2 regions of the Neobacillus sp. Fa239 genome follow, and region 2 is predicted to be linked to the other one. Evidence: riboswitches for the same ligand, from Rfam matches in the RefSeq annotation. Region 2 holds a riboswitch; the other holds the start of a gene.
The links. A riboswitch is a leader RNA that binds a small molecule or an ion and turns the genes downstream of it on or off. The one in region 2 is predicted to bind FMN.
Positions count from the first base shown of each region.

Region 1: it holds a riboswitch for FMN, as region 2 does, so the genes downstream of both, ribE (riboflavin synthase) here and ACZ5XR_RS19125 (ECF transporter S component) in region 2, are expected to answer to the same signal.

Region 1 covers NZ_AP041611.1:2,065,441-2,068,862, reverse strand. Annotated here, with positions in the region: gene ACZ5XR_RS09835 (bifunctional 3,4-dihydroxy-2-butanone-4-phosphate synthase/GTP cyclohydrolase II) at 1-657, opposite strand, end outside; gene ribE (riboflavin synthase) at 676-1,326, opposite strand; FMN riboswitch at 1,454-1,601, opposite strand; gene hemY (protoporphyrinogen oxidase) at 1,678-3,105, opposite strand; gene ACZ5XR_RS09820 (GyrI-like domain-containing protein) at 3,258-3,422, opposite strand, start outside.
Region 2 covers NZ_AP041611.1:3,890,627-3,894,048, forward strand. Annotated here, with positions in the region: gene ACZ5XR_RS19115 (YpbB family protein) at 1-226, opposite strand, end outside; gene ACZ5XR_RS19120 (ferredoxin) at 477-725, shown strand; gene ACZ5XR_RS19125 (ECF transporter S component) at 1,085-1,642, opposite strand; FMN riboswitch at 1,807-1,938, opposite strand; gene ACZ5XR_RS19130 (M23 family metallopeptidase) at 2,488-3,048, opposite strand; gene ACZ5XR_RS19135 (hypothetical protein) at 3,214-3,422, opposite strand, start outside.

The sequences.
Region 1 (3,422 bases), 1.8 Mb from region 2:
AAAAGTGCCAAATTCTGTAGGCAGTGTGATTTCCACTTCCCGTTTGACCAGCCGGTCCTTTTTATTGCGATATTCAATCAGGTCTTTTATTGTAATCATTTTCAGGTTTAATTCATCAGCAATTTTCCGCAATTGAGGAACTCGTGCCATAGACCCATCCTCATTCATAATTTCGCAAATCACGCCAGCAGGCTTTGCCCCGCATAAATTGGCTAAATCGACAGCCGCTTCCGTATGGCCTGTTCTCCTTAATACACCGCCTTTTTTAGCGATCAAAGGAAAAATATGCCCGGGTCTTTTAAAATCGTCTGGTTTTGCTTCCGGATCGAGCATGCTTAAAACGGTTGCGGAACGCTCGAAAGCCGAAATTCCTGTTGATGTAAATTTATGATCAATGCTGACGGTAAAAGCTGTTCCATGGGCATCTGTATTTTTCGCTACCATTGGCCATAAATTCAGTTTTTGAGCTAGCTCCTCTTCAATTGGAACACATATTAACCCTCTTCCATGGGTAGCCATCAAATTAATGACATCTGGCGTTGCTTTTTCTGCTAAGGCGATGAAATCACCTTCATTTTCTCTATCCTCGTCATCACATACGATGACGACATTCCCTTGTTTTAATTCATGAATAGCCTCTTCAATGGTATTAAACAATCTTCTCACTCCTTTGTTTTATACGAATCCGTTTTCTTCTAAAAATGAAAGGGAAATTCCTTTTTCCTTTTGGTTCCCTTTAAGACCTGTTAAAAAATGGCCGACATATTTTCCAATCATATCACATTCCAAATTGACGACTTCACCCTGTCCCTTCAAACCCAGGATGGTTTCTGATAATGTATGGGGAATAAGGGAAATCGTAAAACTTGACTCAGTTTTGCCAAAAACGGTTAAACTTGTCCCATCTACCGCAATGGAGCCCTTTAAGATTACGTAATTTAGCATTTCTTGATTCGCTTCAATTTCGTAATAAATGGCATTTTCAAACGGCTTTTTACTTTTGATTACACCCGTGCCATCGATATGACCGGAAACAAAATGCCCGCCAAATCGGCCGCCGGCAGCCATTGCCCTTTCCAGGTTAACCTTTGAACCCCGGTTAATATGATTCAGGCTTGTTGCCTTTACGGTTTCAGGCATCACATCGACGGTAAATCCTTTGCCCGAAAATGAAGTAACCGTTAAACATACTCCATTTACCGCGATGCTATCACCAAGGTGTACATCCTCAAGAATTTTTCCCGCCTCTATCGTCAATACAAAGGTTTCCCCCGACCGTTGAATAGTTGAGATTCTGCCTATTTCTTCAATAATTCCTGTAAACATAGTGTCTTTCTCCTTTAAAATTGAAAATAAAAAACCCTTAAGCAAGTAACGCTTAAGGGTCTCTTTTAAAGGCAATAGGAAAGAAAGGCTTAAAAATGGGTACAATTGTCCCTTTAATAATCCTGATTTTTTCCTTCTCCCATCCAGACTTTAACTGTCGGCCCTGGAGTTTCACCAGATCCACCGTTTAACTTAACGTTAACCGGGTCACGGACTAAGAAGCTATTCGCTTCATCACCGCCGGTTAGGAATTTCACCTGACCCCGAAGGCGAGGATGTCCCATAAGGGAATCTTACCCTTTGTAATGGAACAGCCTCCTTTATTAAAATTTTTATTGATTTAATCTTACTTCAGAATAATGTTTCTTGCAAATTATTTTCATTAGCTCCATAAATAGCGGAGACTTTTTCCGCTGTCTTTTTTCCCTGTTCGATACAATCCGGGATTCCCACTCCTTCATAGGATCCTCCTGCTAAGAATACCCCGGGAAGCTCCCTGCCCAGCTCCGCGTTGACGCGGGCCAATCTTTCCAGATGACCAACTGAATATTGCGGCATGGTCTTTTTAAATCTGGAAATAACGTAATCATCCGGTTTTTCGGTTATGTTCATCGTTTTATTTAAATCATTAAGAGCAAGCTTTACGATTTCCTCGTCTGATAAATCCACGATCTCTTGGTCGTTTGGTTTTCCAAGGAAGCAGCGGAGCAGTATTTTCCCTTCAGGAGTTGACCCTGGCCACTTTTTATGGACCCAAGTGCAGGCCGTAATGCGATGTTCGCTGTTTCTCGAGACAATGAAGCCCGATCCGTCGAAATCCCGCTTGATAACTGATTTAGGAAAGACAAGCGCAACATTTGCCACTGAATTGGCAGGCATCTGTTTATAGCCACCCATAAAGGAATAATCTCGAAGCATTTGCTGGGCATGAAAATGATCGGTGGCAATGATCACACTGTCCGCCCTATCCACCACCCCATTGGATAAATGGAGCAAATAGCTATTTTCGGTTCGAGCAATTCTTTCCACAGCGGTTTCTTTTAAAACGGTTCCTTCAAGTAATCGTTGTTCCAAAGATTTTACAAGCGTTTCAAGTCCACCTTTCAGAGAGAGAAACATCCCTTTTTTGGCTGTATGTTTTTTAGACTGCTTTGGTCTTTTTGGAAAGGTACGTTTTAACCCAGCGACAAGACTTCGATGGTTTTGCTCCATATGATAAAAATTTGGAAACAAAGCCATTAGGCTTAAATCATCAATATCTCCGGAGTAGATGCCGGAAAGCAGTGGTTCAATAAGGTTTTCAACGACTTCCTTCCCTAATCTTCTGCGAAAAAAGAAGCCTAATGATTGGTCTGTTTGTTTCTTCCCTTTTGGTAAAATAAAATCAGCCGCTGCTCGCAGTTTTCCCTTCAACGTAAATAATCCGGAAACTGCAAATGGCGTCACTCTGGTCGGGATGCCCATATAGGCTCCTTCCGGCATCGAATGGAATTTACCATTTGCCAGGATATAAGATTTCCCTGACTGATTATAGATGACCTGATTCTTCAATCCCAACTCTTCAATCAACTCTAGCCCGCACTTTTTCGTAGCGACAATCGAATCCGGCCCCTTCTCAATTACAAAGCCATCCTTTTTAATTGTTTGAATAACTCCGCCAAGTCGCGGGCTTGCTTCAATTAACTTGATTTCAATAGGGAGGCCCTTTTTTTGCAAATAATAGGCTGCCGACAATCCGGCAATTCCCCCACCAATGATGACCACTCTTTTTTTGTCCATGCTATTCACCTTATTTATCTTTAAATTTTGCTCATATTTTCACAAAATAATAGTAAAATGGATGGAGGAAAGGTTCTCCTCCATAGTTCAATTTTACAATATAAATTTAGTGAATAGTATTTTCAGAGTTAATTGTCAAAAATCGTTTGAATTTATCGCCAATCGTACTTTTTAACGGGTAAATAGATTTCATAATGGAGGTTCCCTGTGGAGTTTTGCTGATTACTTTCTTCCTTATAGACCTCCAGGCTTAATGCTTGAAAATCTTGTTCATAGCCGTACTCCTTCATCCATTTGATCATTTGCAGATATGTATT
Region 2 (3,422 bases):
TTTCATTTACCCAATTTTTCTTGTAAAGATTTTGAATCATTTCTTCAAAGGATTCCCGCGGCAAGTTTTCAATAATCCCGAAGAATTGTTTTAACGAATAAAGGTGTGCATCCTGGATCGTTTGTGATGACTTTTTTCCATTTAAAAGATGATAGATGGAATAAATCGTCCGTTCTCCATTTAATTGTTTTAAACAATACATTAGAATGCTTTCTAGAACCTTCATTCCATACCACCACTTCAATTCTTTCGACAATTCAAGCTATTTTTCCATATATATTTTAACACGAAATGACCAAACTCGTGTGTAAATTTATAGGAGAAATGGCGAAATATAAAAAACAGCCATTGTTTTGTAACGATTTTCTATTGAAAAGTTACACTTACAGTTTTACAATAGGTATGTGAAATGCTTTTCATTTCCGATTTAGGAAAGAGTAAGAACAATTTTTGTTATTTTTTGGGAGGTTTTTTTCATGGCGAAGTACACAATCGTTGACAAAGAGACTTGCATAGCATGTGGTGCTTGCGGAGCAGCTGCTCCAGACATTTATGATTATGATGATGAAGGCATTGCATTTGTAACTCTTGACGATAATGAAGGTATCGTTGAAATACCAGATGTATTAATCGATGACATGATGGATGCATTCGAAGGCTGTCCTACTGATTCCATTAAAGTAGCTGAAGAGCCATTCGACGGTAATCCTACTAAATTCGAATAATATTCATCTACGTTAAGCTACTAACCCTCTCCTTTCGGGAGAGGGTTTTTCATTTTTATTTACAAAGGATTTGTAAAAGGCGAATATTGCTTTTTCCAGCAGTGATTGGAGCGGAGGGCGCTCGACTCCTCGAAAATGCTAACGCATTTCCTTCGTGCGTGGGTGGAGTCAAGGATGTAAAATTCAATGTCCTGCGGGATGGAGAGGTCACGGGAGACCCCGCAGGCGCATAATGCGCCGAGGAGACTCCCGGACCTCCCCGCGGAAAGCGAGCGCCCGGAGTGGAAATCAACACCCAAGTTTTACAGAGCCATACAAAAAAGCAACAGGATTTTTACGTCCCGTTGCTGAATGATTTATTATGCACTTTTCATAATCGACTGTTTATTAATCCATGTTTGCATTTTAGCAAATAAAAGCAAGAAAATGCCTGACATGATCACACCTTTTAAAATATTGAAAGGCAGAATCGCCGGAACAACCAGATTTCGCATATCAGGTGCATGTAAAAGAGTTGTATATGCCGGTAAAATGATGTAGTAATTTAATACACTCATCACCACAGCCATTGTAATGGACCCAATTATTAAAGCAAGGGTCATACCCTTTTTTGATTTTAGCTTTTTATACAAATAATAAGTTGGCAGGACAAACAGGATGCCTGCAAAGAAGTTGGCGATTTGGCCTACAGGTATACCAGTAGCACTTCCTGTCACAAAATAATTCAATACGTTTTTAAAGAATTCGACTAATATACCAGCCACGGGCCCAAAAATTAGTGTTGCAATCAATGCTGGAATGTCGCTGAAATCAACGGTTAAGAAACTAGGGAATGGCGGCAGTGGAAAATATAATAATGTTAATAGATAGGCGATACTGCTGAGCATTCCGATTGAAACAATTCCTCTTACTTTCATTTTTCCTCTCTCCTTTGGATCCATCATTCTAAGAAGAGAGGTTCAGCAAATATTTAGATGCCATCAAAAAATAAAAACCCTCAAGAATCAATACTTGAGGGAGTTTTAAAAGGCATACTTAATAAACGTTCAATAAATCAATATTTTTTGAACGTCTGCAGAACCTCCATCTTCTCCCATCCAGACTATACTGTCGGCTTTGGAATTGCACCAAATCCTGCCATAAAGGCTCGCGGGCTTAGAGAAATGTTCTCAATACCGCCGATCGGGAATTTCACCCTGCCCCGAAGATAGATCAATATTTTTTTCTTAATTATACTGAAAAAAGATTGTCTTGTGAAGTATTAAACACTTATTCACTAAAAGTTTATAAAAATATGCCTGTGTTAAAGTCGAAGGTTGATTTATTACAACTGTTGATTGGAGCGGAGGGCGCTCGACTCCTCGAAAATGCTAACGCATTTCCTTCGTGCGTGGGTGGAGTCAATGATGTAAAATTCAATGTCCTGAGGGATGAAGAGGTCACGGGAGACCCCGCAGGCGCCAAAGCGCCGAGGAGGCTCCCGGAACCTCCCCGCGGAAAGCGAGGCCACTTCGCTGCAATCAACAACCAAGTTTAATAGAGCCAGAAATTTAAATACAAAGCCCGCATGTTCATATGTGGGCTTTATATTATTTAACAATTAAGGGTTGTTTCGGTTTAATCAGGTCTGTTTTTAAACGGTTCATTTTTTTCAGTCTTTCGACTGTTATTTTTTTTTTCCTTGCTATTGATATTAAGGTATCGCCTTTTTTTACTATGTAGTTTACTTTAATTGTTTTAACCCCATGTTGAAAATGGGAGCTTACCTCCAAAGCATTTCCCCCCGACTTGCAATTCCAACTTGGACATGTTCCCCCACATCGACTTTCCCCAAAAGGTTTTCAGGGTCAAGGGCGTGCTTTTTGTCAAAAGTCCAAGTCCTTTTATGTGTTTCGAAATGAAGGTGGACCCCGGTAGCTTGACCAGTGCTCCCCATTTTCCCGATAACTTGACCTTGCTTCACCGTTTTACCTTCCATTACACTCCTTTTATGTAGGTGCGCATATACTGTAACAAATTGATTTGAATGTTTAATAAAGACTACATTACCATATGTATTTGAGTAATATGATTTCTCAACTACTCCATCTTCAACTGCCAAGATAGGAGAATCCAATTTACCTGCTATATCAATTCCTTTATGTTTCCCCATTCGTGAGCCATAGGAATCCGATATGATTCCCCCTGCCGGCCATATCCATTCCGTGTTATTCCTGTGTTTAACAAGTGCACTTGCTTCAGAATGGATCCCGCCAATAAATAACAAACTGATGCAAAGAGCCATTATGACGACAATCAAAAACCTTTTTAAATAGTCACGCATTCTTTTCCTCCTTAAATCTTGTTACCTCCTACAAACCATATGAACATATGCATTCATTTAGAACATCCTTCATGGTGTAATTTGGGCAACACATACATGTTATAATTTGGAGACTATAATGGTTTTATACATAAAAAAAACCAACCACAACGCGGTTGATTTTTTTTATCTTAAATTCGGTGCCACTGGGACCTGTAATGGTTTTGTTAAATCGAAGGGGCCAATCCTTACAATTGGAGCATTAGTCATTCTAACAGTATTCGCACCAAATTCTTTAGCTGTTAACAATAAAGCTTCTAAGCAATACAGCGTATTGGCGTCATCCTTCATCATTAAATTTTCTTTTAGAGTTACATTCAGGCTTCTATTTTTGA